Regions from separate parts of the Paenibacillus sp. J22P143 genome, predicted to be linked through region 1. Evidence: a T-box and tRNA genes for the amino acid it is inferred to sense, from the RefSeq annotation. Region 1 holds a T-box; the other regions hold tRNA genes.
The links. A T-box is a leader RNA that pairs with one kind of tRNA and senses whether it is charged. The one in region 1 lies ahead of argS (arginine--tRNA ligase), so its partner is inferred to be a tRNA-Arg.

Region 1 (3,145 bases):
CTCAGGTGGTTGAATACGATTACCGTGTGTTAGTTGAGCTTTTTTCAACACACTGCATGTTCTCGCATAAGTGTACTGCACGTATGGCCCCGTTTCACCATCGAAATTAAGAGCTTCTTCCCACGAAAAATGGATATCTTTGATTCGGTTTGCACTCAAATCGTTAAAAATGACAGCCCCAATCCCAACTTGCTCAGCAACTTGTTCTTTATTTGCCAATCCTGGGTTTCTTGCATCGATGACATCCTTTATTTTCTGGATCGCTTGCTCCAGCACATTTTCAAGTTTAATCACGTTGCCTTTACGCGTCGACAGACTTCCTCCTTCAATGCTCACGCGACCAAATGCCACATGTTCAAGCTTAGAAGCCCATTCGTAGCCCATTAATTCAACAACCTTAAACCATTGCTGGAAATGCAGATTCTGAGCATAATCGGTCACATAAATCAACTTATCGAAATCAAACTTATTTGCTCTATAAATGGCTGCTGTTAGATCACGCGTATGATACAAGGAGCTGCCGTCCTTCTTCAGCATTAAGGCTGGCGCCATGCCGAATGTGTCCAAACGAACTAACCAGGCACCTTCGTCTGCTTCCAATAGCTGCTTTTCTTTCAACGACTGGATGACGGGCGCCATCTTGTCATTGTAAAAGCTTTCACCTTTATACTCATCGAATTGTACGCCTAACAGCTTATAAATCTTTTGAAATTCTCTGATACTGATTTCAACGAACCACTGCCACAAGGTAAGTGCTTCTAGATCTCCCTGCTCCATTTTCGTAAACCAAGAACGAGCTTGATCCTCTAAAGAAGGATCCTTCTCAGCTTCCTCATGGAATTTCACATAGAGATGGAGTAGCTCATCGATAGCCCCATTGGTTACAGCATCCTTACTTCCCCATAGTTGGAAGGCAACAATCAGTTTCCCGAATTGCGTCCCCCAATCTCCTAAATGATTAATCCCCACACAGCTGTAGCCTAGGAAAGAATGAATGTGATATAACGCATTCCCGATAACCGTGGATCTTAGATGGCCAACATGAAAGGGTTTCGCAATGTTCGGTGAAGAAAAGTCGATAACCACCGTCCTGCCCTGCCCCAGATTACGGGATCCATATTGTTCTCCAGCTTGACTAATATGCGTAATCAGGAATTCCGCTAACTTAGCCTTCTTGATAAAAATGTTCAGGTAACCAGATACGGCTTGCATGTCGTCAATTTCGATATCTTGAAGCGCTGCTTTCAATTCATTCGCAATGACTTGCGGCGGTTTGCTAAGTGCTTTGCTCAGACGAAAACAGGGTAAAGATAGATCTCCTTTTTCCGGATCAACAGGATATTCCATCCATGCAGCAATTTCCTGTACGTCGAAACCAGTGAGTAACAATGAGATTTTTTCAGCAAAATAAAGTTTATAATTTAACATGGTATTCCTCTCCAATCCTTTATCTAGAAAATATAAAAAGCCCCCGTCTCTATGAAAGAGACGAGAGCTGAAGATTCCCGCGGTACCACTCTAAGTGTTAAACCAATGGCTTAACCCCTCTGTTTCGTAACGGTCGACAGACCGGATTTACCTACTCGATTTCGGCAAACCATTTCCTGGGTCCGTTTCATTCGCAACATCCGTACCGGCTTACACTGACCCGGCTCGCTGTGACTGTCTGTTAGGAATTACTGTCCCATTCATCAATATTTTGATATGAATTTTTGATTATCTTACAAGGGATTTAGGGGAATGTCAAGGTTTATCCTCTTAGTCATTCTTGATAGCAAACCAAACCGTCCATGCATCTTTCTCAATTAGCGGTAAACAGGTATCGTGTAATTTACTCTCAACATAAAACACTAATTCTTTTAGCTCCACATAATGGATCATTAACATAGAAATGTTTGACGCCTTCATCTGTTCGGGCATCATCTTAAACGTCACTTATTTATTACCGAGTTGTTCCGCCAAACCGATTAGAAGTCCTTCATTTCCACGAATGTAGCAGAGCCGATAGGAGTCCCCGTACTGAACCACTTCGCCAACGAGCTGAGCACCATGCTTAGTGAGTCTGGATACCATTTCGTCAATGTCTTCAACGGTGAACATGACGCGTAGATAACCGAGGGCATTTACAGGAGCAGCTCGGTGATCTGATATAGTAGGTGGGGTGAGAAATCGCGAAAGTTCAAGTCGGCTGTGGCCATCTGGGGTAACCATCATAGCAATCTCTACACACTGTGAACCCAGCCCAGTTACACGACCAGCCCATTCACCTTCGACAGTAGCTCGCCCTTCGAGCTTCAAGCCAATCTCCTCGAAGAAAGAGATTGCGTCATCAAGGGATTCTACAACGATGCCAACATTGTCCATTCTTAGTAATTTGTTTTTTGCCATAGTTTTATCTCCTTATGTGTACAAATTTATTACCGGATCATCTTCAAATATTCTATCAAGAATTACCGCTTCCTTCCAAACGCTTTTCTAAACTCCTACTATTCCCTCTTTATGCTTATATTTCAAATATCAACTACAAAGTTTAACATAGCCAATCATTTATGACTCACCCTCAGTATTTGGATTTGGTAACATTCCTTTTTTCACCCTTTAACGCGGTACGCATTCTTATGATACTTGGTAATATATTCAAATAGTCGTTTCCCGTCTTGTTGTTCGATCGTACCAATGCTAAAATACATAGCCCGATAGGTTTCGGGGACCCAAATGTAGGTATGCACGTAATCGGTCAAAAGAAATCCTGCTTTTTCCCAGAATCGAATTCGCTCCGCATTATCCGCGGTAGGTTCAGCCTCTACCTCAATGACGATGCCCTGGCATCCTAATTCGTTTTCTGCCCAAATTCGGATGTCACACATACATGCCAATCCCACACCATGGCCACGATGAGCTTGGCGAACCGCAATATAGTCGATGATAAGAACTCGTGCCTGCTTATTCAATGCAGTAATAGCCATCGCAACCACATCTTCACCTTGGCTCCATGTGTGCAGCATGCATACGCCTCTTTCGAACATGCTGCGGATGAGTGCGCGATTTTTTCTTCCATGCTCAGGAAAAGCTTCGTTGTATACTTGCTCTGCTTTAAGCCACTGGGCTTCATCCCACAAAGTCGTTATTTCATAAACCATCATCA
Region 2 (3,145 bases), on a different contig from region 1:
CTTGGAATCAATGGCGCACTTAATATCATAATGTATCTCAGTCTAAAAATACAATGGCTTTTTTGTACATTGATGAACAACGTTTGGTTGATTATCGTGTTTAGTATGTTATATACTACAGCTCAGGGTCGGACGATAAGTTCCAAACTTGTCGTATGCATATAGAGAGATTAAAGGGGGAAATAAAAAAATGAAACCGCTTAAAACTGTATTTAGCAAGACAATTGTTCTAAGTATGACAACGGCTATCATCCTATCTGGTTGCGGTGTAACAGCCGACACGCCATCCGCTACTACGAGTGTAGCGCCTGCTGCAACAGTGGCAGCAAAACAAGTTACATTGAAGTTTATTACGGTGGGTCCAGGTAAGCAAGCGGATTCACAAGAGGTTTATGATGAGTTTAACAAGAAATTGGCAACATTTCTGCCAAACACGAAGGTAGAATTCGTACCCTTTACTAGCGTACAATACCCTGAAAAGTGGAAGTTAATGGCCGCTGCATCCGAGGAAATTGACATCGCATGGACAGGATATGCGTTGGATTATCCAGCTGAGGTCAACAAAGGTTCTTATATTGAATTGGATGCCCTCGTTGATAAATATGCGCCAGAAATTAAGAAAGAGCTTCCTGCCTGGGTACTAGACCGCGCCCGTGTTAATGGCAAATTATATGCCATTCCAAATTATTCACAAGCCGTAGATAACCGTCCAGCATTGCGTGTACCGAAAGAGTTTGTCGAAAAAGGATACATCGATCCGAAAGTAGCACAAGAAACTTTCTTTAAAACGGGTCCTGTCTCCAAGGAATCTCTCGCTGTCATCGAAGGTTACCTAGAGAAATTGAAACAGAACAATCAATTACGCAAAGGGTTTAGCCCAGCTGTACTTACGAGTATGCAGCATCACAATATCATTACACCATCTTTCAAATTAGTAGGCGATTTGAAAGATCCGAAGAGCCTAAAGGTAATCAATTTGTATGACACACCTGATGAGCAACGTTATATCAAAACAATGACGGATTGGTTTGCCAAAGGATATATCCGTAAAGATATGTTGAGCTTGCAAAATCAGCGACAAGATGAAGGTAAGCCAGATGGAAACGTCGCTTGGTTCCATACGATGGTTGGCAGTATCGAAGATGTTTCGAAATCAGAGTCAACAAGATATGGTTTCCCAATTCAGGTTATTCCAATGGAAGAGAAGTATACCATCTCCAATTTGTCTGATGGCACAAACCTTGCTATTACAAGAACATCTAAAAACCCTGAGCGTGCTATGCAGCTTATTAATTTGTTAGATACTGCTAAAGGGAAAGATCTATATAACCTTTTGGTATGGGGTATTGAAGGCAAACATTACAAGAAAATTGGCGACAATAAAATCGAAACCATTGGTTACTCAGGTCAAGGAACAGCAGATGCAAAATATGGCGCATTTCCATGGAATCTTGGTAATGTAGCTAACAGTTTCGAAACACAAGCTAATCCAGCTAATTACACGAAAATTTGGCAAGACGCGAATGCCAGTGCTACAGTTTCACCATTACTTGGTTATAAGCCTAATCTTGATCCAATTAAAATAGAACTTGCACAGATTGCTGCGGTTGTTAAAGAATATGCTGGCACTGGAACTGTCATTGAAACAGGAGCAGTTACTGATTCTGAAAAAAAATATGCAGAATTCATTGATAAAATGAAAAAAGCAGGTTCAGACAAAGTAATCGCTGAACTTCAAAAACAAGTTGACGAGTTCTTGAAAACTAAGAAATAATTCGAAAAAGAGTCATGGCTTGTGTCATAACAAGCCATGACTCTTTTTCAATTTCACCATTTAAAAATTCTTGATAGATTTTTGACTGCGAACTGGTATCTCTTGACATAATTCGTTTTTTGCCTAGGAATGATGCTTTGGACATAGAAAAAACCCTCCAAGTTGGTTTGTCGCCAATGGAGGGTCTTAGTGTTTACATGGTTTAGCCTTAAAATATAAGGTATACGCGCCCGATACGATTCGAACGTACGACCTACAGTTTAGGAAACTGTTGCTCTATCCTGCTGAGCTACGGGCGCATAGTATCGTCATTCTAACACGAGATGTTTTGGAGGTGCAACCATTTTAGCCCATGGACATGAAGAAGGTTTCATTTGAGCAAGGAATGTACATAGTGAATAAAGAATAGTATAAACATTTACTACAATTCTTTATAAATCGATAGAAAGAAGGTGCCACGTGAAGAATCGTCCCGTCATTCAACTGCCCAGAACTAAAGCTGAAACAGTTCTTGATGTCATCTCTCTGTTAGTGATCGTAAGTATGATCGCTTATGTAGCTTACGAATGGCATGCCTTGCCAGAGCGAATTCCGATGCATTTTAACGGTAAAGGGGATATCGATGGTTGGGGGAATAAGATGAGTTTGATTGCCTTACCACTCATAGGTGTTATCGTCTATGTTGGCTTGACTCTCCTAAGCAAGATCCCTCATGTGTATAATTATCCGTCCCCAATTACGACCGAGAATGCCCATGGACAATACCAGAATGCTCGTTTATTTATCAACAGTTTAAAAGCGATGATTGTAATTCTGTTTGGCTTCATTGAATGGTCTGTTGTCCAAAGCGCTAAAAAGGGTATCGCTGATCTTAACGTATGGATCCTGGGCTTCCTGCTGCTGATGCTGTTTGGCACAATTATCTTCTTCATCGTACGTTCGATCCAGTTAAAGTAAGGAAGGTTTTACGCCTTCCCGCGCAATTTTCGAAAAAACTGCGTCAACATCGTGGAACACTCCTCTTGTAAAACGCCGCTTACCACATCGACCCGGTGATTGAACCGGTCCTCCTGCAGCAAGTTCATTAACGTCCCCGCACAGCCTGCCTTCGGATCTACCGTTCCGTAAATCACTTGAGGAATACGTGCTTGCACGATCGCACCTGCACACATCGGACAAGGCTCCAGCGTCACATAGAGCTGGCAGTCTAGAAGACGCCAAGCCTGTAAATGCTCACTTGCCTGCTTAATCGCAATCATCTCCGCATGCGCGAGAGGATCTAAGGTTGTTTCACGTAAATTATAACCGCGGCCAATAATTTGACCTTGATGGACGACGATGGCGCCGATCGGTACTTCACGGATTGCTTCG
Region 3 (3,145 bases), on a different contig from region 1:
AAATGCTAGAGCATCCCGCAATACAGGCTCAAGCTTATTTTCTTTACGGGTGGAAACAGGAACATGCAGCAGGCTGGATGAAGGCTGCAGCAGCATGCGCTCATAAGGAACGATTGCTTCAAGTTGAGCAAGGAAATCAAGCTGCTTACTCAAATCCGTCTGCCAAATATTGCGTCCATCCACAATGCCAACGCCAAGCACTTTATCCGCTGGGAAGCCATGTGTCTGGAGATGACTCCAGTTCAACTCATATCCATGGATAAAATCAAGTCCAATCCCATGAACGGGAAGGGAAATAAGATCCTGGTATTGATCAACGGCATCGAAATACGTTTGAACGATGATTTTAAGAGTCGGCGCAGCTGCCGTCAGCGTCGCGAAGATGTGCTTTACACGTCCTAAATCTGTTGAGCTTAAAGACTGCACAAGAATCGGCTCATCGATCTGTACCCATTCCACACCTTCCTCTGCCAGCTCCGTCAAAATACGTGAATAGAGCGGTAGAAATAATTCGATTAGGCTATCGATTTCATTTGTTTTATACCCCTTAGCTAGCTTAAGGAAAGTAAATAGGCCTAGAACCACAGGCTTCCCATGAATGCCCAGCTTTTGCTTAGCCTCTCGATAAGCCTCAAGTGGCTTGTTGATCGTAAGCGCTGGCTGTGCATCCTGTAATTCAGGAACGATGTAATGATAATTGGTGTTGAACCATTTGGTCATTTCACAAGCTGTCGCCCCTTGACTGCCGCGAGCCATCGCATAGTAAGTGGCAAGTGGGACTTCGCCGCCTTCATAGGGGAAACGCTTTGGAACGAGTCCGAACATGGTGGATGTGTCCAGCACGTGATCATAGAGGCTGAAGTCACCTACAGGGATAAGGTCAATACCTTTTTGCTGCTGCAGGCGCAGGTTATGTAGACGGATGTCTTCGATTTGCTTTGTAAACTCACTCTCGTCTAGCTTGCCTGCCCAAAAGGCCTCTAACGCTTTCTTCCACTCGCGGTTCTCGCCAATTCTTGGATATCCTAAATTACTGCTTAATAGTGCGCACATGGGGTAATCCTCCTCAATTTTTGCTTGTGTACGAATCCCGGAAAATCAAAAAAGGGCATCTCTAACCTTAATAAAAAAGGTTAAAGATACCCTGTGTATGTGTATACAGTGTTTACGATCTCTAACACCTCCCTATCTCCCGTAGGTAAAACAGTGCTGTCAGAATTAGGCAGGTCTCCTGGCTCCAGAATCCTCGTCAAACGCTCGCCTTCCCGATCTTTCGATCAGTGGCACCGGTGGCGTCGACTCCTCTGTTACAGTGGCGGGACCGCGTCGGTATTACACCGAACTTCCCTTTTAAGCTCTAGTCAAATGTGGCATGACCAAAGCACCTATTCCCACAATATGCAATTGATGAATACTATACATGAAATCCAAGCGTATGCAAAGACTTTGTTTTCGACTGCTTTTGTTTGAAATTATTCCTTATTGAAAATAAAAAAGTGAGCCGTTATTCCTTATGAATAAACAAAAAAAAGACCGCGATTTCTCGCGGTCTTTTCTCTAACTGCAACGTCCCAGGAGGGATTCGAACCCCCGACCGCACGCTTAGAAGGCGTGTGCTCTATCCAGCTGAGCTACTGAGACCCATGTCACTTCTTACCGCCTGGACTTAATCCGTTTGGCGAAGCAAGAGTTATAATATCATATCGTTTTGTAGGAAGTCAACACTTTTGTTAATATTTTTTTTGCAATCATTTGGATGATGGAGTAAACTGGCACAAACAAGACCATGAACAGAGGTGATCCCTATGTCAGACCCTACTTTGGATAATGTCATTCTTTTTCCTAAAACAGAGAAGTTCTATGAAGACGAGTTAACGAAGTTGTTACGCTCCGAGCAATATAAAGAAGCGCTAGAGATGCTTACTTTTCTGCTGCAATTTCCCAATATCGATGCGAATAAGTCTGATCAATGGGAAGCCCTGCGCCACTGGTTGCTCACCATGTTTCCAGAGACCATGTTTCCATCAACAGAAACAGAAGAAGAGGATTCAGAGGAAGAATCTGCTTTAATGCGGCAATACATTCATGACAAGGCTGCTTCGGATGATGGGGCTTTTGTGATGAAGCTTCAAAAGATGCTTCAAGAAGGATCGCTGGAGGGACAAGTGAGTGCCTTGGAGCAGCTTGCTTATATCGAGCAACCTGAGGTGAGCCAGTACGTGAAGACCTGGCTTTGCGAAAGGGCAAGACACCCTCATCTTCAATTCAAAGCCCTTCAAACGCTTAAACAGATGGGGGAGCATGGCTATATCGAGTTTCCCAAGAATGGTAAAACCGTTCTCGTCGAAATTGATGAGACGCCGCTAACAGCGGAGGATTTTCCATTACGAATTCGTGATATGATTCGCAGAGTCGGGGACATTAGTGAAATAAGCCAGCCTGACTTTGTCTACTTTGCTACCCAGACTTGGCAGGAGTTTCTTGCCTATGCGTATGGAACTTCGATATACGCTGAGTTACTAAGGACAGAAGAAAGTGCGGTAGACGTGTGGGCCTCCGCGCTGCATGCGATTTTGCAAGATAAATTGTTTGGTACGGTTGATCGCGATGAGTTGTTAGAGATCTATGGAATTGTGGATGAGATGACGTTGCAATGGAAGCGGGCGCACAACGTGCTTACCGCATTTGTTAAGCAATTTAGCCCTGATCCTAGCTAAGAACAATGCTCGCTTGAAATGAAAATGTTATATGGTATAATAGAATGGTTATAATGAGCTTAACGTGAAAAATATATGTCATGGTACATTTTTGGAGGGGAAGGCATAAAATGAAAGCAAGTTGGGAAAAAATAGAGAAGAACGTTGGCGTTCTTGAAGTTGAAGTTGGGGCAGAACGTGTAGCAGATGCTTTGGATAAAGCATTTAAGAAGGTATCAGCGAAAGTGAATGTTCCAGGATTCCGTAAAGGGAAAGTGCCTCGTTCAATCTTTGAAGCTAAATTCGGTGTTGAAAGCTTGTATCAAGATGCACTAGATATCATTTTGCCAGAAGTTTACGTAGAAGCGATTGAAGAGGTTAAAATCGAGCCTGTTGATCGTCCTGAAGTAGATGTTGAGCAATTTGGTAAAGGTCAAGTCTTGAAATTC
Region 4 (3,145 bases), on a different contig from region 1:
TTTTACGATTCCGAAGCTATCGTTGATAACTTTCGCGAAAGGAGCTAGACAGTTCGTTGTACATGAAGCGTTGGAGATGATTGTGTGTGCAGCTGGATCGTATTTGTCTTCGTTAACACCAAGTACGATTGTGATATCTTCGTCGGAAGCAGGAGCGGAAATGATAACTTTCTTAGCTCCACCTTTCAAGTGAAGAGCTGCTTTTTCTTTTGCTGTGAAAATACCAGTGGACTCGATTACGATTTCAGCGCCTACAGATGCCCAAGGCAGGTTCCCAGGGTCACGCTCAGCAAAAACTTTGATGGAACGACCGTTAACGATCAATTCGCCTTCTCCAGCTTCAACCGTAGCGTCTAGTTTACCGTGAGTAGTGTCATATTTAAGCAAGTGAGCCAAAGTTTTAACGTCTGTCAAATCGTTTACTGCCACGATTTGTACATCATTGCTGTTCAATGCTGCGCGGAATACGTTACGACCAATACGTCCGAAACCGTTAATACCTACTTTTGTTGTCATAGTGATTTCCTCCTAATATTACATAAATATTATATTTCAAAACGCAGCCAAGGGCATACGTTATGATGTCAACTTCTCTGCTAAACATGCTTCATAATTTCTAGGGCTGCTGCTTCGTCTGTGACAAGCACATCTTCTTGCCCATGCCGCAGTACAGAAGCGATCGCTTCACCCTTGCTCTTCCCGCCGGCAACACCAATCACAACCTCAACACGCTGCAGATCTTCCAGCCGCAGTCCGACTGTCGGCATCTTATGAACCACATTTCCTTGGCGGTCAAAATAATATCCGAGCGCCTCAGCAAGCGCCCCATCCGCTCTCAGACTGCCCGTAGTCTCAGCATCTACTTTACGTCTGCGTGCCATGACCATAGCATCTCCGATACCATGTACAACAATGCGACAACTCCGCACTGCGTTCACAACTTCCTGGATCTGCGGATCTTGAATGAGAGATTGATACGCTTCTTCTCCAAGATGATCTGGGACATGCAGCAGTCTGTATTTCCCACCTGTTTTCTTGGCCATAATGGAAGCAATCGTGTTCGCTTGCATATCCACACTTTCGCCAAGTCCACCGCGTGCAGGAACGAACCAACTGCCCTTCATTGAAGAAGATATCGCTAGGTTATTAGCGATCTGCGCCATCGTCGATCCACCGGTTACTGCGATGATATCATCTTTGGCCACATATTTACGCAGGGCGGCCGCACCAGCGCGTCCAAGCTCCTTCTTCGTAAATACCGAAGTGTCAGAATCTCCTGGGACAATGATCACGTTGGAAATGTGAAAGGCTTTGGCAATGCTGTCTTCCAAATCCGTCAGGCCAAACGCCATCTTAATGATCGGCTGCATATCCTCCAGCAGCTGACGACCAGACTCGCTGATCTTCATACCGCTTGCGTCAGATTCCAGAAGCCCTAGCTCCTTCAGGAAATCCACTTCACCGCGAAGTACGCGCTCCGTCATATCGAGTGAGGACGCTAACGTCCTTCGTCCGACAACGCCAGAAACCAAGATGTGTTGCAGAATCGAGTAGCGTTTCTTCATGATGTCCATAAGATCCGGCATGAGCTGTTTCTGAATGTCTAGAATCTCTCTCATAGGACGACTCCTAACGCTCCGATCCATTCCAGGACATTTTATGTCCCGGGTATACATTTTCTGTCCCACCCGGACGAAAAAAAAGTTCCTTGCACGATTCATATTTCGTTTCTCATTTACATTTCTTATTATAACCAATCTCAGAGCAATATTCAACATTTGTTCAAACATTTTTCGTAAGTTAGGCCTGTAAGGGCTTACCTCCTTGCTTTTTCTGGATACCTGCCTTATAATTACCCTTGCTTCTCTTTTTCTAAACTATGCGCCCGTGGTCCAATGGATATGACGTAGGCCTCCGAAGCCTGAGATAAAGGTTCGATTCCTTTCGGGCGCGTCCACTAAAAACAATAACTATGCATAAGCAGTAACCCCGAATCAGCTCCGAAGCTGATTTTTTTTGCGTTTAGTTTGACCTTTCTTGACCTTCAGACGTTTTTTCGTTATCATACTTGTAGATACTGTAAATAGTATGTAACCCAACCCCAAGGAGGTCATTCTCATGAGTTTTATTCCTATGGTCGTCGAACAGGACGCGCGCGGTGAAAGAGGATATGACATCTACTCTCGCTTGCTGAAGGACCGCATTATATTCTTAGGCACGGGTGTCAACGATGTTGTGGCGAATTCCATCATTGCTCAGTTGCTCTTCTTGGCCGCTCAAGATCCTGATAAAGATATCTCGCTTTACATTAACAGTCCAGGCGGCTCGATCACGGCCGGTATGGCCATCTTCGACACGATGCAGTTCATCAAACCAGACGTATCCACGATCTGTGTAGGTATGGCCGCTTCGATGGGCGCATTCTTGCTTACAGCTGGTGCCAAAGGCAAGCGTTATGCGCTTCCGAACAGCGAAGTCATGATTCACCAACCGCTTGGCGGCGCAGAAGGTCAAGCCTCAGACATCGAAATTCGTGCAAAGCGCATTTTGAAAATGAGAGATAACCTGAACACCATCCTAGCTGAGCGCACAGGACAAACCTTCGAGCGTATCGAGAAGGATACCGACCGCGATAATTTCATGAGTGCTAAGGAAGCAGCCGAATACGGACTCATCGATAAAGTCATCGAGCGCGTCTAATTTTATACAGATAAACAGCCTAACATCATTGCTCACCCGAGCGTTGAAGTTAGGCTGTTTTTTTCTACTTTTTATCTTCCAATGGATAGAAAATCAAATCAATCGGAAACGCTGAGCCTGCTGGAGGCGTGAACTCAATATCTAACGCATCTTCTGTACCCGTCGTACGTGCCAGTACTTCCAAGCCATCGAATGCCGTAATGACACCGGAATACGGCACAGGAATGATTTCACCATTGATCTTAAACGGCCCTTTGAACACGCCGCCTCTAGCCATGATCATCACTGCCATTTTGCGCGGCTTATCCGCATGGATTTTGTAGACCACGCCATAATTCCCGCCATTCACAACATCCATCTTCCGCATGACGTCATAGCCTTTGACGAACGGATCCGTCTTATTATCACCGATCGTTAATACGGAGGCTTTCGTGAAGCTCGAGGC

Region 2: it has a tRNA-Arg gene. The T-box ahead of argS (arginine--tRNA ligase) is inferred to sense a tRNA for this amino acid. The anticodon was not compared.
Region 3: it has a tRNA-Arg gene. The T-box ahead of argS (arginine--tRNA ligase) is inferred to sense a tRNA for this amino acid. The anticodon was not compared.
Region 4: it has a tRNA-Arg gene. The T-box ahead of argS (arginine--tRNA ligase) is inferred to sense a tRNA for this amino acid. The anticodon was not compared.

The regions. Positions count from the first base shown of each region.
Region 1 covers NZ_JCAUAQ010000019.1:63,791-66,935, reverse strand. The annotation lists gene argS (arginine--tRNA ligase) at 1-1,428, opposite strand, end outside; T-box leader at 1,482-1,701, opposite strand; gene AC58PQ_RS21620 (VOC family protein) at 1,936-2,388, opposite strand; gene AC58PQ_RS21615 (GNAT family N-acetyltransferase) at 2,592-3,143, opposite strand.
Region 2 covers NZ_JCAUAQ010000011.1:13,108-16,252, forward strand. The annotation lists tRNA gene AC58PQ_RS16515 (tRNA-Ser) at 1-17, opposite strand, end outside; gene AC58PQ_RS16520 (ABC transporter substrate-binding protein) at 191-1,774, shown strand; gene AC58PQ_RS16525 (hypothetical protein) at 1,764-1,919, opposite strand; tRNA gene AC58PQ_RS16530 (tRNA-Arg) at 2,000-2,073, opposite strand; gene AC58PQ_RS16535 (DUF1648 domain-containing protein) at 2,234-2,731, shown strand; gene tadA (tRNA adenosine(34) deaminase TadA) at 2,740-3,145, opposite strand, start outside.
Region 3 covers NZ_JCAUAQ010000009.1:104,715-107,859, forward strand. The annotation lists gene metE (5-methyltetrahydropteroyltriglutamate--homocysteine S-methyltransferase) at 1-1,053, opposite strand, end outside; cobalamin riboswitch at 1,204-1,404, opposite strand; tRNA gene AC58PQ_RS15430 (tRNA-Arg) at 1,568-1,641, opposite strand; gene AC58PQ_RS15435 (hypothetical protein) at 1,806-2,717, shown strand; gene tig (trigger factor) at 2,828-3,145, shown strand, end outside.
Region 4 covers NZ_JCAUAQ010000030.1:30,593-33,737, reverse strand. The annotation lists gene gap (type I glyceraldehyde-3-phosphate dehydrogenase) at 1-516, opposite strand, end outside; gene AC58PQ_RS25860 (sugar-binding transcriptional regulator) at 597-1,619, opposite strand; tRNA gene AC58PQ_RS25855 (tRNA-Arg) at 1,882-1,953, shown strand; gene clpP (ATP-dependent Clp endopeptidase proteolytic subunit ClpP) at 2,119-2,700, shown strand; gene AC58PQ_RS25845 (stalk domain-containing protein) at 2,765-3,145, opposite strand, start outside.